DNA from 3 places in the Peribacillus sp. Aquil_B1 genome. Region 1 is predicted to be linked to each of the others. Evidence: riboswitches for the same ligand, from Rfam matches in the RefSeq annotation. Region 1 holds a riboswitch; each other region holds the start of a gene.

Region 1 (7,112 bases):
TCATCCTCGAAACTGGTCCTGATGTAAGTATCCAGTCTTGCCAATCCGCTCTTGGGCATGATGAGCGGTGAAAGCGTAAAGGAGTAATCAGGTATTTTTGGGGTGACCTTTATCGGTAAAACCCGATGGTGAAACCTTTCCATGATCTCACCTGAGATTAAATTCAGTCCGATCGACATGAAGGTATCCTTTTTACGGTCGCATTGATAGGATATTTTCACATTCAGGGTCAGCCAAGGATACAAAGGATTATTTCCCCCTTTTGTTGGAGGGGTATCCTCAAAAAGTCTAGTATACCCTGCCAGCTTTTTGGTAGATTGAATAATCTGGTGAAGGCGAGGGGAGCCAAAATGAATCATTTCTCCCTTTAAATCGGATGGAGCTTGTTCTGGATCGGTAATGAAAGTCATCTGTGCCGGGTTCGGAACGCCACCTGTTTTTTCTAGATAATGCCAATAAAAGGGTCTGTTCATTAATTCTTTATCCATATCAATCGTCAATTGGACTGTAAGGTGGGTTGGTGCATTATCCAGTATTTCACAATCATTGGCTTTGAAGTATGTTAATAAAAAATCATGAATTTCCTGTTGCTGCATGAACCTCACCTTCCTTCATTGATTGAGCGAATTGGATTAACGATGAAAAATTATCCATCTTGATTTTCATTTCGCCCTCAGTTTTGGATTCGCCGACCACATCAATCAAATATTCTTCAATGTTGTTAATATCCAGTTTGGTTAGAATATCATCCAATTCGCCGATTACTTTCTCGAATAAATTTATTTTTTCATATAGTAATTTCAGAATATGTTCTTCTACTGTATTTTTCGTGGCAAAGTTATAAATCATCACATCTTCTTCCTGACCAAGGCGGTGTATCCGTCCAATTCTCTGTTCGAGCCTCATCGGGTTCCATGGCAGGTCAAAATTAATCAAATGATGGCAAAACTGAAGGTTTATCCCTTCCCCGCCAGCTTCTGTTGCAATTAATACCTGTATATTCTTTTGGAATAATTCTCGCATCCAGTCTTTCTTTCCGCGCTTAAAGCCGCCTCGGAAAGGAACTGAAGAAATTCCATTCTGCTGTAGGTACCATTGTAGATAAAGCTGCGTCGCCCGGTATTCGGTAAAGATAATGACTTTATCATCAATTTTCTTGATCAGTTCCAAAGCTTTTTCAGCCTTGGAGTTCTGAACCGTTTCATTCACTTTAGAAAATAAATCATCAAGTTTTGCCAAGAAGTCAGGGGAAGGCTGATCATATTTAGCTTTCATATTCTTTAATGTATAAAAGACCGCCTCTCTGCTGCTGCATGCTTCCCTTTGAAGAGTGAGGGCCGAAAAGGCGCTTCCTTTTGTTCCATCCGAAATTGGCTTGAATTTGGAAACAGCATCATACAATGCTTGTTCCGTTGGAGAAAATTCAATGGTGATGGTTTCCACATGCCGTTTTGTCCATTCAATGCCAGTATCGGCCCGCCGGTTCCGAATCATGACAGTGTTGACCAGTTCCTTTAGGTGTTCATCTTCAATGATGTTCCGGCCTTTCCCTTTATACTTTTCCGAAAAGAGTGAGGCATTTCCCAAGTGGCCCGGTTTCAATAACGAAACGAGGTGGAAAATCTCCTCGACTTTATTTTGAATCGGAGTGGCTGTCAGGAGTAAACAAAATTTCTTTTTCAGATTTTGGACGAATTCATAGTTCTTCGTCTTATTATTTTTAAGTTTATGAGCTTCATCAATAATGATGAAGTCATATTCTTGAGTAAAGATGATATCTCGATGTGGAGCGCGTTTCGCTGTATCAATGGATGAAATGACCACATCACAGGAGTCCCAGACATAACTTTTTCTCTGAACGACTGCCGGAATATGAAACTTGGTATTCAATTCAAATGCCCATTGTGTAACAAGGGAAGCCGGAACAAGGATCAATACTTTTTTTACAAGGCCCCTAATCATATACTCTTTTAGGATCAAGCCTGCTTCAATTGTTTTTCCCAGCCCTACCTCATCAGCCAAAATGGCTTTTCCATTCATCTTTTCCACTACTTGCTTGGCCGCTTCCAATTGATGGGGAAGCGGGGTTAACTGCGGAAGGTGCTTGGGCGCCTGTAAACCTTCAAAATCAGGGATGATAAGGTTTTCCTCCATTTGAACCGCCAGCTTATAAAGTTCCCAATTTCCCCATGGACCGTCATTTTCCATCTTTTGCAGAAACTCATCATTCCATTCAGAGTTGAAGGATATATTGATTTTCATAGAAATAACTCCCTCTCAAATCATAATTTCCTTAATATAAGGTCAAAACCCGAACATTCCATATGTGAAGTAAGAAAAATATTTCTCTTCAAAAGATATTGCAGAGATAAGTTTCTTAGGGTAGGATATAAGTATATTTAGAAAATTCCAATTTCCAAACGCTACAAAGAATGTTTGTACATCGATTTTGCAGTTCGCGTTTTCTTAGTATGGGCTATAGGCTCCTAATTTATCCAAGATTACTGAAGGAGATCAGTCAAACGGTTTCTGAAGTTTCAGGAGAATTGGCAGGGAATGCATTCCATTTATGCTCAAAGGTTTTACCGTTGCTTGGGGCTTATTCGCTTCCTTTCAATGGTAGACCATTTATATGCGGGTGAAGGTAAGGGGAGAGACTACGGATGTAGCGCCGAAGGAGCAAACTTAGCAGTGAATCTCTCAGGCAAAAGAACTCTTATTGGACGCAACTCTGGAGAGCGCCGCCCGTTATGGGACGGCCACCAAAGGGGAAAACCTATTACATAGGTAAACTTTCAGGTTTCAGGACAGAGAAAAAGCTCAAACGGGCTTTCTCTGTCCTTTTTTGTGCTTTTTTCACATCATGAATCAGGATGTATCTGATGCGTAATGACAAGAAGCTTTTGATAATGAAGCCAATTAATTTTTAAAAAAATCTGAAGGGGGTCATTTTTTGACCAATTTAAAAAGAACGCCACTATTTGAGGTTTATCGTGAATACGGAGGCAAGACGATTGATTTTGGCGGCTGGGAACTACCTGTCCAATTTTCGGGTATAAAGGATGAACATGAAGCCGTACGAACAAAAGCGGGGTTATTTGATGTTTCCCATATGGGGGAAGTCGATGTTAAGGGACCTGGGAGCCTTTCCTTTTTACAGAAGATGCTGACCAATGATATATCAAAGCTGCAACAGGGCGGTGCCCAATATACCGCCATGTGTTATGAAAACGGAGGCACGGTCGATGATCTTATCGTGTATAAAAGGGCCGAGGACGACTATCTGCTCGTGGTCAATGCAGCGAATACAGAAAAAGATTTCAATTGGCTGCAAGCTAATTTAACGGAAGATGTCCAAATAACGAATGTATCGAGTGACTATACACAGCTGGCACTTCAAGGACCTTCTGCAGAAAAGATCTTACAAAAACTATCGGGAAATACTGACTTAAGTGAAATTGGATTTTTCAAGTTCAAGGAAAATGTCCTGATCAACGGTATGTCCACGCTGGTATCCCGTACTGGATACACTGGTGAGGATGGCTTTGAGATATATAGTGACAGTGAAAATGGTCCTGCCCTTTGGAAGGCGATTATGGATGCCGGAAAGGAAGAGGGGGTTCAGCCGATTGGTTTAGGTGCTCGTGATACCCTGCGTTTTGAAGCGAAACTGCCGCTGTATGGACAGGAGCTTTCAGCGGACATCACCCCGATAGAAGCCGGGATTGGTTTTGCAGTAAAAGTGGATAAGGAAGTGGATTTTTTCGGGAAAGCCGTTCTTGCTGAGCAAAAGGAGAAAGGAGCTCCCCGCAAGCTTGTGGGAATTGAAATGATTGACCGTGGCATTCCTCGTCATGGGTACAAGGTCTACAGCGGTGATAAAGTCATTGGCGAGGTCACGACCGGTACCCAATCACCAACGTTGAAGAAAAACGTGGGATTGGTACTTATCGATAAGGAATTTTCGGTGCTGGAAGCGGAAGTCGAAGTGGAAATCCGTTCCAAACGTTTGAAAGCCGTTATCATACAAACACCTTTTTATAAAAAACCACGTAAATAGAGAGGAATGGTCATTAGATGAAACATCGTTATTTACCCATGACAGAGCAAGATAAACAAGAAATGCTGGAAGCGATAGGGGTATCTTCTGTTCAAGAACTTTTCAATGATATCCCTGAAAGCGTTCGTTTTCAAGGAGAATACGATATAAAGCCTGCTAAATCGGAACCGGCATTAATGAAAGAATTATCAAGGCTTGCTGCCAAGAATGCAGACCTTAAAAACTATGCTTCCTTCCTTGGTGCGGGTGTCTATGACCATTACGCGCCGGTCATCGTCGATCATGTTTTATCCCGTTCTGAGTTTTATACGGCTTATACACCTTATCAGCCTGAAATTTCACAGGGGGAGCTTCAGGCGATCTTTGAATATCAAACGATGATATGTGAATTGACGGGCATGGATGTAGCTAACTCCTCCATGTATGACGGCGGGACGGCGCTAGCTGAGGCAGCCATGCTTGCTTCAGGCCAGACACGACGCAAGAAGATTCTCATTTCAGGAACCGTTCATCCTGAATCAAGAGAAGTCGTTAAGACATATGCGAAAGGTCAACGCGTGGAAGTGGTCGAAATTCCTTATAAAGACGGTGTGACGGACTTAGCTGCTTTAAGGGAATTGGCGAATGAGGAAGTTGCAGGAGTGATCGTGCAATATCCGAACTTTTTTGGCCGCATCGAGCCATTGAAAGAAATGGAAGAAATCATACATGGTGTCAAATCGATGTTTATCGTTTCCAGTAATCCGCTTGCATTGGGAGCTTTGACATCCCCAGGTGCACTTGGTGCAGATATCGTAACGGGGGATGCTCAGCCATTCGGCATTCCAGCGGCATTCGGTGGTCCTCATTGCGGATATTTTGCCGTTACTAATAAACTTGTTCGGAAAGTTCCGGGCCGACTCGTCGGTCAAACAGTGGATGAAAATGGTAAAAGGGGATTCGTACTGACGCTTCAAGCCCGTGAACAGCACATTCGCCGTGACAAAGCCACTTCCAACATTTGTTCCAATCAAGCTTTGAATGCGTTGGCAGCTTCTGTTGCAATGACCGCGCTTGGGAAAAAGGGTGTCAAAGAAATGGCCGTGCAAAATATTCAAAAAGCTCATTATGCAAAAAAAGCAATTATGGCAAAAGGGGTGGAAGTGATATTCGATGGTCCTTCTTTCAATGAATTTGTCATTAAACTGCCTTCTTCGTTTTCAGAAATCAATAAAAACCTTTTTGAAAAAGGGATGATCGGCGGCTTTGATTTAGGGACGGTTTATCCTGAGCTGAAAGACCATATGCTGGTTGCGGTAACTGAACTTAGAACAAAAGAAGAAATTGATGCACTTGCGCAGGAATTGGGGGATCAACATGAATAATCAAGATCAATCACTCATTTTTGAAATCAGTACTTCCGGTCGAATCGGGTACAGTCTGCCAGAAATGGATGTTGCAACTATCCCGCTCGAAGAAATTCTTCCTGCCGACTACATCCGTGAAGAAGAGGCAGAGCTGCCTGAGGTGTCCGAACTGGATATCATGCGTCACTATACAGCACTCTCCAAACGGAATCATGGGGTGGATTCGGGTTTTTATCCGCTGGGTTCATGCACGATGAAATATAATCCGAAAATAAATGAAAACGTGGCACGCTTCAACGGCTTTGCCCATATTCATCCATATCAAGATCCGGCTACCGTTCAGGGAGCATTGGGACTCTTATTTGATTTGCAGGAACACTTAACGGAAATCACCGGGATGGACCAAGTGACATTACAGCCTGCAGCAGGTGCACATGGTGAGTGGACAGGGTTAATGATGATTCGCGCTTTTCACGAAGCGAATGGCGATACAGAACGGACGAAAGTGATTGTACCCGATTCTGCACACGGTACGAATCCTGCCTCTGCCACTGTTGCCGGACTTGAAACGATTACAGTGAAATCCGATGAAAATGGTTTAGTCGACCTTGAAGATTTAAAGCGTGTTGTCGGACCGGATACGGCGGCCTTGATGTTGACGAACCCCAATACATTGGGATTGTTTGAAGAAAACATTTTGGAAATGGCAGAACTTGTCCATGATGCAGGTGGGAAGCTTTATTATGACGGAGCCAATCTGAATGCAGTCCTATCAAAAGCACGCCCGGGTGACATGGGCTTTGATGTGGTTCACTTAAATCTCCATAAAACATTCACAGGCCCGCATGGCGGCGGCGGTCCGGGTTCTGGCCCTGTCGGAGTGAAAGCGGACTTGATTCCTTACTTGCCTAAACCGCTTGTGGTCAAGCAAGGGGAGCAATTCGTTCTTGATTATGATCGTCCGCAATCGATTGGCAGGGTAAAACCTTATTATGGTAATTTCGGGATAAACGTGAGGGCATATACGTACATTCGTTCAATGGGTCCTGATGGCCTTAAAGCCGTCACCGAGAATGCTGTCATCAATGCCAATTATATGATGCGTAAGTTGGAACCATTTTTTGATCTGCCATATAATCGTCATTGTAAGCACGAATTCGTATTAAGCGGACGCCGGCAAAAGAAATTGGGGGTAAGGACTCTCGATATAGCCAAAAGATTGCTGGATTTCGGGTACCATCCTCCAACCATTTACTTCCCGTTGAACGTGGAAGAAGGAATGATGATAGAACCGACTGAGACCGAGTCAAAAGAAACGCTGGATGCGTTCATCGATGCGATGATCCAGATTGCCAAGGAAGCGGAAGAAACCCCTGAAATCGTTCAGGAAGCTCCGCATACAACCGTTATAAAAAGGCTTGATGAAACTCTTGCTGCAAGAAAACCTGTACTGCGTTATCAAGCCTAGATTGATAGCTTATACGAAAAAAAATCCCTGCCTGCCGGCGGGGATTTTTCATGTTTATGTAAGATTTCATTAAAGTCCAACAGTTAACTTTCTTTCCTTGAGCCATTGAATTAAAAAGAGCCCATGCGGAGATGGGGTCTTACTTCTTTGCTTTGATTTTCCCGGTCCACATTTTGAAACCGCCCTTTAGGTGAAAAAGTTCCCTGTAGCCCTTTTTGTATAGCATGGCTGCAGCTCT
Region 2 (7,112 bases), 580 kb from region 1:
AGAATATTAGCAAAAAGGAAGGAGCGATCGGCGTATTTACAAATGAGCGAATCACCAGGGAGGAAATGTTCCTTCATATCATGAGGATGCTTGCCGGTCAACACGAGTATAAGCTGAAAATGAAAAAGCAGGATTTTTGAATCACTGTCATGGAAAAGCGGGTTTCGAATGATGGAAACGAATACTGCCAAAACAGAGCAGGAACGGACAGGATTTTATTGAGCGGCCTTGCTAGTATAGTGACAAGGGGGGAACGAAATGGGGTGGGTTGAATCAATCCAAAAGGCCATCGAATATATCGAGGAGCACTTATTGGAGGACCTGACAATCGAGAGCATTTCCAGGCAGGCGAATGCCTCGGCACTTCATTTTCAACGGACATTCACCATTTTAACGGATATAACCATTGGTGACTATATCCGTCGTCGAAGACTGACCTTAGCTGCCCAGGAGATTTCATCAACAAATGGCAAGGTCATTGATTTAGCCTACAAGTATGGCTATGACACCCCCGAGGCATTCTCGAAAGCTTTTCGAAGGCAGCATGGGGTATCTCCAAGCGAAGCCCGAAAGTATATGGGGAAGCTGAAATTCTATGAACGCCTGGTGATACAGGTAATTCTGAAAGGGGCAAAACCGATGAAATACAATATCCTTGAAAGGGATTCCTTTCAATTGATTGGAATCAAGCAGGAGTTTTCCTTGGTTAATGAAGAGAATTTGATCGGGATTCCAAAGTTGTGGGAGAAAGTGAATTCGGATGGAACAAGTGATAGGTTAGCGAAATTGAACAATGGCGAAATAGATGGCTTGATTGGTGTATGTGTCGATAAGCGGGCGGTGGAAAAAAATGAAACGATGGATTATTGGATAGGTGCAGAGTATTCCGGGAAAGTGCCTGAAGAGTTTTCAACCCTTACGTTACCGGCTTCCAAGTGGGTAGCATTCGAAGTTCACGGACCTATGCCTGATAGCATCCAACAAGCTTGGAAACGAATCTTTTCCGAATGGTTCCCTACCAGCGGTTATGAACATGCCGGAACTCCAGAATTGGAAGTGTACGCGAATGACGACGCTTCAAACCCTGACTATTACTCCGAAATTTGGATTCCCATTAAAAAGGGATAAGGTAAAATATTCGTTTTTCGCTTGCAGGGGAGGCCCTGCAAGCTTTTTATTCGTTTCTTTAAAATGATCAGTCCTCCATACTTGAGCTGGACAGTTAAGGGACAATAGGATTTACAGCCCTTCTTCAAAAATATAAGAAAGAACCTTCATGGCTTGGTTAACGGATTCTACCGTGACACTCGCCTTTTCCGATAATTCCTTTAAGGCATGATGATGGGATTCCGGACGAATCAAAATAAGCGGTTTACCCAGGGAAATGGCGGTGCTTGCGTCCATGGCAGTATTCCACTGTTTATATTTCTCGCCAAACAGAGCGACGACAAGATCAGCTTTTTTCATCAAAAGACCTGTTCGCAAATTATTGATTTGGGAAGCGGCCGCATCCTTCAGGATGGGATTCGGCTGTTCCCCGAGGATATCTTCACCGATATTATCGGAGCGTTCATGATTTTCCATCGGTCCTACAAATTCTAAAGGAAGCTTTAGTGCAGCGGCCTTATCTCTCAGCTCACTTCTCCAATTTGAATGGATCTCCCCAGCAAGATACACGATTAACTTCATTGTTTTCCTCCTCGATAATAAAATTGCTTTCATTGTACCATGTTTTTTAGAAAATGGATGAATTCCGTAAATAAGGATAATATTATCCATAAGGTAGTAAAAGAGACGGCTGGAGGAATGACGATGGCTTTATCCAATAAGAATTTTCTTGTTTTCCTGTTGATAAGCAGTTTGATCGTGGGCTGCTCAGGTATCGAGAGACAAACCGAAAAGGCAATGAAGGCTGCTGAAGTGGCTTTTCGTGACGATGAAAAACAGCCCAATCAAGAGGCTGGGCTAATTCAGGTCTATCTGCCAAAGGATTTTAAAGTAGTGGAAGAACATGATAATAATTTGATTTTACAAAAAGATGATAAGATTTATATATTATTTGTCAATCCAAATGAAAAAGAAGACAGCTCCGTGTTATATTTGGCGATAAAGGAACAAGATGATCAAAATGTAATGCTGCATTCTTTTCAGACTGATGATAAATTCGGCTTTATCTCGATCAAAGAGATACCGAAAGAAAAGTATGAGCTTGCGGTGGGGATCGGCGGGGTGAAGCTGACAACCGAAACGGATAAAGACCAATTAAAAACCGATGCAAAACAAATGATGGAAATCGTTTCATCCGTGCCTCAGAAATAAGCGGACCCTTGCCTTTCAACCGATCCGTATTAATGGTTGATTTCTGGAGAGTCTGGTATGATGGGATTATAAAAACTAAGGTGTTATTTAGAGCAGGAGGAATATACAAATGGAAAATTTACAAACCGTTGAGCAATATGATGCATTGAAAAATGAAGGCAAACATATCTTTCTTTTTTCAGCAACATGGTGTGGGGATTGCCGTGTCATCGAACCGATAATGCCGGAGATTGAAACGAAATTTCCAGACTTTACATTCATTCATGTGGACCGTGATGAATTCATCGATGTGTGTGCGGCTCATGATGTATTCGGTATACCAAGTTTCATCGCGTATGAGAATGGTAAAGAGCTAGGCAGATTCGTGAGCAAGGATCGCAAAACGCAAGAACAAATTGAGGAATTCATTCAATCATTATAATCAAAATCCCCTTCTCGCTGGGGATTTTTCAATGAAGAGGAGGGTCAGTCATGAAAATGGACAGCACGAAGCTGAAAAATATTCTGAAGGAACGTTTAAAAGATGAAAATCGCACATTCAAATTCGATAGCAAGCAAGATACGTTACGGGTGGAAAATGTGAAGACCGGAAAGGGTATCACCATCGAGCTGCCTCCTGTACTTGCTAACTATGAAAACGTACAGGAAAAGGCCATCGATGAAATTATCTATTACGTGGAAGAGGCCCTGAATGTGATGGGGGGAGAACACAGCATGGAAGGCAAGGAGAAATTCATTTTCCCAGTCATCCGCTCGACCTCCTTTCCAATGGAATCGGAAGAAGGAAATCCATTTTTATTCGATGAGCATACGGCTGAAACCCGGGTTTTTTATGCCCTTGATTTAGGAAAAACCTACCGTCTTATAGATGAAAAGATGATTCAACGGGAAAATTGGCAGGGTGACAGGATCCGTGAAATTGCCCTTTTCAATGCCCGTTCCCTCTCCACTGAAATGAAGTCGGATATCGTTGCAGGTAATGCATTTTATTTTTTGAACACGAATGATGGATATGATGCCAGCAGGATCCTGAATGAATCATGGCTTCGGGAAATGAAGGACAAGATCGAGGGAACCATGGCTGTGGCCATTCCCCATCAGGACGTCATCATCATTGCCGATGTGAAGAATGATACGGGCTATGACATTCTTGCGCAAATGGCGATGAGCTTCTTTGCCAGCGGTCATGTTCCAATAACGGCTCTATCATTTCTTTACGAAGAAAATGAGTTGGAGCCCATCTTCATCATGGGTAAAAACAAAAAGCGTGAACAATAATATATTGAATACATAAGGACCGTGTCAGCATCTGGCAGCGGTCCTTTTAAAGTTTAATAGAGTTTATTACACTTAGAGTTGATATTTATTTTTTAATCGGTGATAATATAATTGTAGTATTTTGAAAATATGGAATAAAACAATAGAATGAGCAAATGAACGTTGTGGGAGTGTGCAAAGCTTTGAGCCACCAAAGGAGCAAGTTCCAAAAATATACCTTGGAGCAAATCTCTCAGGTAAATGGAACCGCAGCTGGACGTAACTCTGGAGAGCGCGCAGGAAGAGTGCCACCAACGGGGAAATCTCCATGACCGAAATGGAGGCAAACACTCAGGTAAAAGGACAGAGAAGGAAGCGGTAAGTTTACGCAATCTTCTCTGCCCTTTTTATTTGGCACTTTGTATAAGAAGGTTTGCAGCGAACATGGAACTTACTAATATGCTCAACTTGAAATAAGGGGGAGAATGATCGTGAACGTGAAAAGCAAATTAATGAACATGCTGGAAGCCCGTAAAGGGGAAATGGTTCAAATCCGCCGTCATTTACACGAGAATCCGGAACTATCCTTCAAAGAAGAGAAAACGGCACAATATATCATTGATTTTTATAAGGGAAAGGATGTGTCGATTCAAACGAATGTAGGAAATGGATTAGGGATCATCGTAACAATCGAAGGCGGAAAACCTGGGAAAACGATAGGTCTCCGTGCAGATTTCGATGCATTGCCGATTACAGAAGAAGCGGAAGTTCCGTTCCGTTCAAAAAATGAAGGTGTCATGCATGCCTGCGGACACGATGGTCATACCGCTTACTTATTGGTTCTGGCAGACTGCATCAATGAGCTTAAAGCTTCCCTATCCGGTACGATCAAAATAATTCACCAACATGCAGAAGAGACGCCCCCAGGTGGAGCAAAAAGCATGATGGAATCAGGGTTTTTGGATGAACTGGATGCCGTTTTTGGAATCCACTTATTTCCGTCCCATCCAGCAGGAGTTGTCGGATATCACGGCGGCTATTCGATGGCTGGACGGACCTATTTCAAGCTAGCGATAAAGGGTGTAGGCGGCCATGGTTCGTCCCCGCATATGGCTAATGATGCCATTGTGGCAGGCGCCCACTTCGTGACAGCCGTACAAACTGTAATCAGCCGCCGTTTGAACCCTTTTGATATGGGCGTGGTCACAATCGGCTCCTTCGATGGAAAAGGAAGCTTTAATGTCATTAAAGATCGTATAGAAATTGAAGGGGATGTCCGTTATATGACATCAGAGACTCAACAGCTGATCGATAAGGAAATCCACCGCATCGTCAAAGGGATAGAAACGGAATTTGATGTTCAGTGCGAGCTAACATATGTGCCTGATTATCCTCCGTTATATAATGACCCTGAACTGACTGGATTCGTGAAAAATAGTCTGGAAAGCATGAATGACAAAGACATTAAAAATGTCTTGGAATTTCCGGTTTTCTCAGGTTCAGAGGATTTTTCGTATTATGCCGAAAAGATTCCTGGCTGCTTCTTTTACATTGGCTGTAAACCGAAAGGGGTGGAGAAGGCATATTTCAATCACCATCCTAAATTCGACATTGATGAAGATGCCCTTTTGATCGCATCCAAATCAGTGGCCCAGGTTGTATGCAATTTTTATGAATGGGAATAGTCCCATTGGTATATTTGTTTGCAAAAAAATGCAGAAACCCACAAAACACCGTTCGGTATTAACGAACGGTGTTTTATGGGTTTCAGGATGCCACCGGAGGTTTCGTGAAGGATGCTTCAATGAATTGACCAGTCTGCTTCTTGCGCTGCATGAAAACTTAATCTCTTTGTAAACGCGATTTAACAGCGATGTTTTATTTAAATAGTAGACTAGGGGCTAATGTTATTTCGCGATGGGGAGGTTTAAACTCATTTCAGAAGGGGTTTAATAGGGTAGGAGTTCTGCGAAATACGTTAAGTTAGTAAGAGTGCGATAAAAAAATAGATACTAATCCCAATTTAGCTTAAATTTTCTCGATATTTTTAAAATAACTGGTAGAATTAGTTACATAACTACAGATGTAGAAAGAGTGATAGTTTTGAAATGGCTAAATAAGATGAAAAAATGGTTCCAAGCAGAGGAAATTATCGAAATCGAAGAAATTATTATAGATGAACCGCTTGATGAAGAGACATTAAGGAAAATGGATTTTTCAAAGCTTTCGAAGTCAAAGGAAGAAGAAATAAAGGTTTACAATCAAAAAGTGGAAAAGATGTCGCAGACGCAGACGCCAGACCCGGATACGAAAATCCTGTTTCAATATCCAAAAGGACAGTTCAAATTTCCGCTCATTCCAGACCGTGAACAGAACAAAAGAAAACCTCGGGAAAGAAACAGGGAAGATCATGAACCTAAACAGGGGAAAGCGGCCAAAGAAACGAGAAGGCCGGTGAGGGATCCTGAACCAAAACGGAGAAACTTTGAACGGGAGGAAGTCTCAAAAATAGTCCCTTCAAATACTCCATTCCGCCCGACGGAGATCCCTTCACCCATTTATGGGTTCCGTCGCCCGGAAAAAAAAATAGTCGCTTCTGAAGAAATTGTCGAATATGAACTGGAAAGCAAAATGCCTATCCTTAAAAAAGAAGAACCCGATATCGGGACTCCAGTATCGATTCCTGAAATCCCAAAAGAAGTGTCACATGAGGAATTGACGACAGAACCATCCATACTTATACCGGAACTAGCGGAAGAAAAACGGGAAGATTCGGAGATACCCGCTTTCTTTCGCAGGAATTCCATTGAGACAGTGCCAGAACAAGCAGTAATCGAGCCTAACATAACGGAGCCTGCGGTGGAAAAAGAAGCTATTGGACAGGACGAAGTCGATTTTGGACGCGAAGTCGCTGTATCCATCATGGAACAGACGGACGACACACTGCCTGAAGCGATATCGGTTCCTGGGGAGGTTGCTGTACAATCCAATCAACCATCCGTTAGTCAAGGGACAATGCCTGAAGACCCATCTGAGGCAATTTCTGAAGTGCAGCACAAACGTCCGAAAAAACATATCCCATTTAATGTGATGATGCTTAAGCAAGACCGGGAAAAAAATGTTTTCATGAATAAAATGATGTCGGAAAAAAAAAGCCTTAATTCGGAAAGGGCAGTAGTTTCACCTGATAAGCGGCCAATGGATGATGCTGCCCAAATGGAGGCGGGACAAGCGAAACCATCCGCGATTCCTGAACGGAAACCGGAGGAAGGCAGAGATATGCCGAAAGAGCAGACTCCGGCCATTTCACCATCCTTTTTGGACAATAAGGTTGGTTCCGAAACCGTCGCCGTGCCTGATAATACAGTCGAATCCAACATCGGTTCCAACCTTAAGCCGCTATTGGAACAGGAATCCCCCATTTCTGGAACCGGGTATCAAGAAGCAGTTTATACAGAGGCAGCGGCAGAAAGCAGTAAGGGCGAAAACCCGGCAGTTTTTGGCTCCGTGGAAGCGGATGAAAATGAAAATCCATA
Region 3 (7,112 bases), on a different contig from region 1:
GAAAAAGACGAATAACAGCATGAGAGTATATAAAGGGCTGATGATGGCATTTTTTCGAAATACCTTGCCGCTGCGTGCTGAATAGACTGCGCTGAAAACCTGGGGCCACATATAGAAACCGAATACGAGCAATATTACCGTGGAGATGAACCATGATACGCTAAGTCCCTGATCTGGGAACTTTAGAAAACCAGGCTTGGCCGCATCAATCGCTTCAAACATCGGCTGAAATCCGCCAAAGTAATGAATCGGCAGATAAATCCCCAAAAATCCTATTATGGCGACCATCATGATATCTTTAATGACCGCTGTCCAAACTGAACCGTGTATACCGGAGATCATCACATAAATGGTAAGGCTGATCGCCCCCATCCAAACTGCCTCAGACATAGAGATGGCACCATAAGATGCTTCTGAGACAATGATCCCCAATCCTTTCAGCTGCACGACGATCACAGGAATCATCGACACCACACCGACAAGCGCAGCCAAAATTCCTAAACCGGGACTCTTATATTTGCTTACAAAGAAATCGGATTGAGACATCAGTTTATTTTCTTTGGCATATCTCCATATTTCCGGTAGGAGCCAATAGGATAATACGTAAGACAAAGTAATGTAAATTAGAACATATAGAGCGGGTGCGCCCTTGCCATAAGCCCAGCCGCTGCCGCCAAGGAAGGAGAAGGTCGTATAGATTTCCCCGGCCATCAGCAGAAAGACGAATATCGCACCAAAACCGCGTCCGCCAACCGTCCATTGTTCCAAGTCCATATCTTTTCCTTTTGAAGAGCGTAGGCCTAAAAATATCGATAGAAGTAAAAATGCTAAAATGATTAAGAGAGCGATATTCATTCCTGGTCACCTTCCCGATTCCTGGGATCCAGCTTATACATGATGCCCAGTATGGCAGAGGTAAGGACCACCCACATAGCCATCCAGAACATATTGAAAGGCATCCCTAATACATATGGTTCTATTTTATTAACAAAAGGCAGAAATCCTAGTATGCCTATAAAAGGAACTAGAGTAAGAATATATATGATCTTCATAAAAAACCCCTCCGTTTTAATAAAGTGAAACGCCCATCAATGGGGTTTATTCTTCAATGCCACTGATGGATGGGTGAACCAAACCGGGATGAAAAATTCATACATGACGGAAAAGGTCCGATAATATATATTAGCTTACACTATTTTGATATAAAATTTAATGCAGTTGCCTGATATATTTGTGCAACAGTGCGCCGACAGCCGAACCCTTGATATGTTCATAAGACAGATAAAGCCATGAATTCATAGTGAGTTCAAGGCTTTATTTCCTTTAGCTATATTTTTTCCGAGTATTATATAGTATCACCAAGAGTAGGAACCAGATCGGGGTCAAGAGCAGTGATAGTCGTGTAGCTTCAGCGAATAGCATGACAATAAGGATGAACAGGAATAATCCTAAAATGGCGTAATTGACAAAGGGTGTAAAAGGAGCCTTGAAAGTCGATTTTGCTCTTAGGTCAGGCCTTGTTTTCGAATATTTGATATGGGAAATCAAGATAATGCTCCATACCCATATGAAACAGATGGCACTGATGGTCGTCACGACGGTAAACGCCTGTTCCGGTATCAGCTTGCTTAATAATGCCCCTATTGATACAACGATTGTGGATGTTAATAAGGCATTGCTCGGAACGGCCTGTTTATTTAATTTTTCCAGTTTAGCAGGGGCTTCGCCATTCCTGCTTAACGTATAAAGTATTCGGCTCGTTGAAAATAAACCGCTGTTGCATGCAGAAGCAGCGGATGTCAAAACGACGAAGTTGATGATCCCTGCAGCGACAGGAATGCCGATTAAAGCAAAGACCTCTACAAATGGGCTGCTCGTGGCATCCAGTTGTGTCCATGGGTTGACGCAGAGAATGACGAATAGTGCACCAACATAGAAAAGTAAAATCCGGACAGGGATTTTATTGATGGCAGATGGAATGTTCTTTCTCGGGTTTGCCGTTTCTGCTGCGGAAACCCCGACCAATTCGACACCGACAAATGAGAAGACGACCAGCTGTAAAGATAATAGGAATCCGGAAATGCCATTGGGGAACATACCCCCATGATTCCATAGGTTCGTTACGGAAACCGTTCCGGTATTGGTATTGAAGCCGATGATCAAAAGGACGATTCCCACGATGATCAAGGCGATGATCGTGATTACTTTAATGATGGCAAACCAGAATTCCAATTCACCAAATAACTTAACGGTCAATAGGTTCAATCCTAATAGAATGACTAGGCATATTAGAGCCGGAATCCATTGAGGGATATCGAACCAATATTGCATATAGACGCCGACAGCTATGATATCGGCCATTGCGGTCATGATCCAACAGAACCAATATGTCCACCCTGTCACGAAGCCGGCCCATGGACCGACATATTCGGTTGCAAATTCAGTGAAAGATGTATACCCTGCATTGGATAAGAGCAATTCCCCTAGTGCCCTCATTACAAAAAACAAGGCAATCCCTATTATCAGATAGGAAAATAATATAGAAGGTCCTGCCAATTGTATGGCTTTTCCGGAACCTAAAAATAATCCGGTGCCAATGGTTCCTCCTATTGCGATCAGTTGTACATGTCTATTTTTTAAATCTCTTTTTAATTCTTGTTTTGCCAATTCTTACGCCCCCGTTTTTATAGTCTTGGTAGTAATTGAGTTTACCTGCATGGTTTTGGAGAGAGGGACGTGATTTTTTTCGTCCAGCTTGCCTTTTCCATTGGTTTTAAAGCTGTTGTTTTTAGTCCAACCACAAAATGGACAATAAAAAAAGAGATTGGATAATACCAATCTCTTAAAGGGCTCAGAATAACAATTTTATCATTCGTTACTCTTCTGTCCTTTTGCCTGAGATTGTGAATCCTTCGGCGCTGCATCTTGTACAGTCTCTCCAGAAGCTGCTCCTGCTATAGTGTCATCCATAGCATTCATCGCTTGCTTGTATGCGGTTGTAAATGAATGTCGACAGTGATAATCTACCACTGCTGAATCATTCATTATGCTTATAAAATAATATTGGAATTCTATCATCTATTTTTCGGAAGGTCAACAAGTTTTTTTGAAGTGAAAATGGCAATAGCTACAGTTTTATAGTGGTCTTAATTTTTATTAACGTACTTGAAAAATTTGTTTTTTGGATGATCACTATTATGAAATATTGAACATCATTTTTTTGAAATGATATTTTTAGATAAGGGAAATTACCAAGATATATTTGGTAACTGTTTATTTCAAAAATACAATTGTATTTTTACAGAATATTTACTATTATAAGATAAGAAAACATAATTGAAGTGTTATTGATATTTTTTTCGATGGAGCATTTCTAACCGCAATAATTAATAGAGAGTCGTTCGTGTTAAGGATGGAAAAGCATTACCGATATTGCATCTGGGGGAGTTAAACATGTCGAACAAGGAATTAAAGAGAGGGCTGGAAGCACGTCACATTCAAATGATAGCTTTGGGCGGAACCATCGGTGTCGGGTTATTCATGGGATCGGCGAGCACGATCAAATGGACCGGGCCCTCTGTAATGCTTGCTTATGCCATCGCAGGTATTTTTATATTTTTCATCATGCGTTCCATGGGTGAGATGCTCTATTTAGAACCGACTACAGGTTCTTTTGCAACCTTTGCGAGCAGCTATATACATCCTTTGGCAGGTTATATGACTGCTTGGAGCAATTGGTTTCAATGGGTAATCGTCGGAATGTCCGAAATCATCGCGGTTGGGTTGTATATGCAATATTGGTTCCCGGATTTACCGGCTTGGATACCAGGTGTGGTCGCCATGATCATCTTGGGGGCGGCCAACCTCATTTCAGTTAAATCCTTCGGGGAATTTGAATTCTGGTTTGCGCTAATCAAAATCATAACGATCATATTGATGATCGTTGCCGGCCTAGGCCTTATCTTCTTTGGAATAGGGAATGGCGGGGATGCGATTGGATTATCGAATCTATGGGAAAATGGCGGCTTCTTTACGGGAGGCTGGACAGGATTCTTCTTTGCGCTTTCCCTTGTCGTGGCATCCTATCAAGGCGTTGAGCTTATCGGCATCACAGCCGGAGAAGCGAAAGATCCAACGAAGACCGTAACAAAAGCTATCCAATCAATCATATGGCGTATATTAATTTTCTATATTGGTGCCATATTCGTCATCGTGACAGTCTTCCCTTGGGATCAACTGGATGACTTAGGAAGCCCATTCGTTTCAACCTTTGCCAAAATAGGTATCACAGCAGCAGCAGGAATCATCAATTTTGTCGTAATCACTGCGGCCATGTCTGGATGCAACAGTGGGATTTTCAGTGCAGGGCGTATGCTTTACACACTGGCATTGAATGGCCAAGCTCCGAAAATCTTTGCTAAAGTATCTAAAAATGGAGTGCCGGCATATTGTACGATCGCTGTACTTTTAGGATTGGGCATCGGGGTTATCCTGAACTACCTTGCACCGCCGCAATTATTCCTTTATGTGTACAGTGCGAGTGTATTACCTGGGATGATTCCATGGTTTGTCTTACTTATCAGTGAGCTTAAATTCAGAAAGGTAAATGCCGCTGAAATGGAGAAGCATCCGTTCAAGATGCCGTTGGCCCCTTTCAGTAACTATGCGACAATAGCCTTTTTACTGATGGTGCTGGTCGGTATGTGGATCAATCCTAGTACAAGAATTTCCTTGGTTGTCGGAATCGTTTTCCTAGCCTTGGTTGTAGCAAGTTATTACATGCTGAAAATGGATAAACGAACACCATTGGATGTTAAATCCGATGATGAAATTTCGAGATAAGAAACTCTATTAGAAAGCCCTTCTCTTAATTCGAGAAGGGCTTTTTTGTCTTTGAGGATCAATTGTTGGAATTCAAGAGTAAAACAGTGGAATTCACGAGTAAAGTAGATGAATTCACGAGTAAAACAGCGAAATTCACGAGTAAATGCATGGAATTCACGAGTAAAGCTAAATTGACCCCATTACAAGTGAGGGACAGCAAGGGGAATGTGTCTTCCTGACAGATTTTTTCATAGGATGTAACATCATCTTTACCCGAGGAAGGGGTTATATTTTGGAAAGAACAAAGCTTACGGGGCGGGTCGTTACACCTAATGATGCTGAGTATGAGCATGCCAGGATAAATAATAACTTAAGTTTTTCTAAATTCCCAAAGGTCATTGTGTTTTGTCAAAATTCCAATGATGTGTTGAATTCATTGAAGTGGGCCCGGGAAAATCATACACCTTTCCGGGTAAGGAGCGGCAGGCATAGTTATGAAAATTTTTCATTAGTGAATGGCGGTTTAATCATTGATATAAGTGAAATGTACAATATCAAGGTCAACCGTGAAAAAATGATTGCAAAAATCGAAGCCGGAGCTGATTTAGGTCAAGTATATAATACGCTATGGAAGTATGGCACGACGATTCCGGCTGGGACCGAAAGCAGTGTTGGTCTTGTAGGCCTTACGCTCGGCGGTGGAATAGGTATGTTATCGAGACGCTTTGGACTTACTTGCGACAATTTGCTTGAAATAGAAATGGTAAGGGCGTGCGGAAAGAGGGGCGCCAAACTCATTAAAGCAAATAGGAAAATAAATAGTGATTTATTTTGGGCATGCTGCGGGGGAGGAGGGGGAAACTTTGGCATAGTCACATCTCTTACCTTCAGGGTACACCCAGTATCAAGGGTATCTATTTTCTCCGTCACATGGGGATGGAAAGATTTTGAAGAGGTGTTTGAAGCCTGGCAGGATTGGGCCCCTCAAGTTGAAGAGTGTTTAACTTCTGAAATCGAATTCAAGTCAAAGGAAGTAAACCAAATTATCGCTCAAGGTGAATTTGTTGGGCCATCAAATAGGCTGCAGCAGCTTCTAAAGCCTTTGACGAGAGCAGGTTCTCCAACAAATATCATGATAAAGGAAGTCCCGTACATTGATGCTGTGCAATTTTTTAATGATCCAAGTGGAAATCGACCGGCCTATCGCAAGCGGTCGGGGTCTTTCATTGAAAAACATTTTCAACGGCAAGCAATCTTGACGATGAAGCATTTTCTGGAAAACGCTCCAAATGAAAATGCCGCCATTTGGCACCAATCCCTAGGAGGGGAAGCTGGCCGTGTGGCCCGAAATGAAACGGCTTTTTATTATCGGGATGCCATCATCGCCCAGGAGTATCTGGCTACATGGACGAATCCAGAAGAAGAGCGGCAAAACATCCAGTGGATCAAAGAACTTAAATGCGCTTTGTCACCATATACTACAGGTGACTACGTGAATTGGCCGGATATCCTCATCGAAGATTGGCCAACTGCGTACTATGGAGAAAATTTCAAGCGGCTTCGGGAAGTGAAAACGAGATATGATCCATACAATACGTTTATATTCCCTCAAAGTATACCGCCTTTTAAGAAGTGGGTCTGAAAGAAGTTCCTATAGATTTAGTTCCAATATCACAATTAAAAGAATAGAAGGAACCGGATGAGCTCTGCTCTTCCGGTTCTTTGTGCATCAGTTAGCTGCTGGAATCAAACCTTTATGAATGGAGACTTCCTTAATGGCACGATAGACGGTTTGGACCATGAAATCGAGTTCCTTTTCTGACATGGAAAGGATCGGCATCATCGTGATGACTGGACCAAGTTCCCGAATGATCAGGCCATTTTCCCGTGCTGTATGGATGATTCCGGAAACGACATTCTCTTGAAGGGTGAACGTTTCTTTTGTTTGGCGGTCTTTAACGATTTCCACTCCAATCATGAAGCCGCGCTGGCGGATATCGCCGACTATCGGGAGTTCGTATAGCGTTTCCAGTTTTTCGGATAGGTATTTTGATTTTTTCTGGATGTCTTCAATGAGATTGCGGCTTTCCATTAGCTCGATATTCTTCAGGGCCAGTGCACAGGCTAGCTGATTTCCTGTATAAGTGTGGCCGTGATAGAAGGTTTTATGTTCTTCTCTTTCCCCCAAAAAGGATTGAAAGATTTGCTCAGTCATGATGGTGGCTGCGAGTGGCATATATCCCCCAGTGATCCCTTTGCCCATGCACATGATATCAGGGACGACATCT

The links. A riboswitch is a leader RNA that binds a small molecule or an ion and turns the genes downstream of it on or off. The one in region 1 is predicted to bind glycine.
Region 2: it holds a riboswitch for glycine, as region 1 does, so the genes downstream of both, MPH60_RS02810 (amidohydrolase) here and gcvT (glycine cleavage system aminomethyltransferase GcvT) in region 1, are expected to answer to the same signal.
Region 3: it holds a riboswitch for glycine, as region 1 does, so the genes downstream of both, MPH60_RS22460 (amino acid permease) here and gcvT (glycine cleavage system aminomethyltransferase GcvT) in region 1, are expected to answer to the same signal.

The regions. Positions count from the first base shown of each region.
Region 1 is NZ_JAKXEE010000001.1:1,127,466-1,134,577, forward strand. It holds gene MPH60_RS05755 (YqhG family protein) at 1-596, opposite strand, end outside; gene MPH60_RS05760 (DEAD/DEAH box helicase) at 574-2,262, opposite strand; glycine riboswitch at 2,639-2,726, shown strand; glycine riboswitch at 2,730-2,813, shown strand; gene gcvT (glycine cleavage system aminomethyltransferase GcvT) at 2,954-4,060, shown strand; gene gcvPA (aminomethyl-transferring glycine dehydrogenase subunit GcvPA) at 4,078-5,424, shown strand; gene gcvPB (aminomethyl-transferring glycine dehydrogenase subunit GcvPB) at 5,417-6,874, shown strand; gene MPH60_RS05780 (rhodanese-like domain-containing protein) at 7,014-7,112, opposite strand, start outside.
Region 2 is NZ_JAKXEE010000001.1:551,568-558,679, forward strand. It holds gene MPH60_RS02780 (DUF84 family protein) at 1-140, shown strand, start outside; gene MPH60_RS02785 (AraC family transcriptional regulator) at 259-1,128, shown strand; gene MPH60_RS02790 (YtoQ family protein) at 1,240-1,689, opposite strand; gene MPH60_RS02795 (hypothetical protein) at 1,813-2,319, shown strand; gene MPH60_RS02800 (thioredoxin family protein) at 2,429-2,740, shown strand; gene MPH60_RS02805 (DUF1444 domain-containing protein) at 2,791-3,597, shown strand; glycine riboswitch at 3,852-3,953, shown strand; gene MPH60_RS02810 (amidohydrolase) at 4,074-5,261, shown strand; gene MPH60_RS02815 (DNA translocase FtsK) at 5,680-7,112, shown strand, end outside.
Region 3 is NZ_JAKXEE010000004.1:246,225-253,336, forward strand. It holds gene MPH60_RS22450 (sodium:solute symporter family protein) at 1-855, opposite strand, end outside; gene MPH60_RS22455 (DUF3311 domain-containing protein) at 852-1,052, opposite strand; gene MPH60_RS22460 (amino acid permease) at 1,324-2,667, opposite strand; glycine riboswitch at 2,874-2,952, opposite strand; gene MPH60_RS22465 (amino acid permease) at 3,454-4,842, shown strand; gene MPH60_RS22470 (FAD-binding oxidoreductase) at 5,117-6,466, shown strand; gene bioA (adenosylmethionine--8-amino-7-oxononanoate transaminase) at 6,554-7,112, opposite strand, start outside.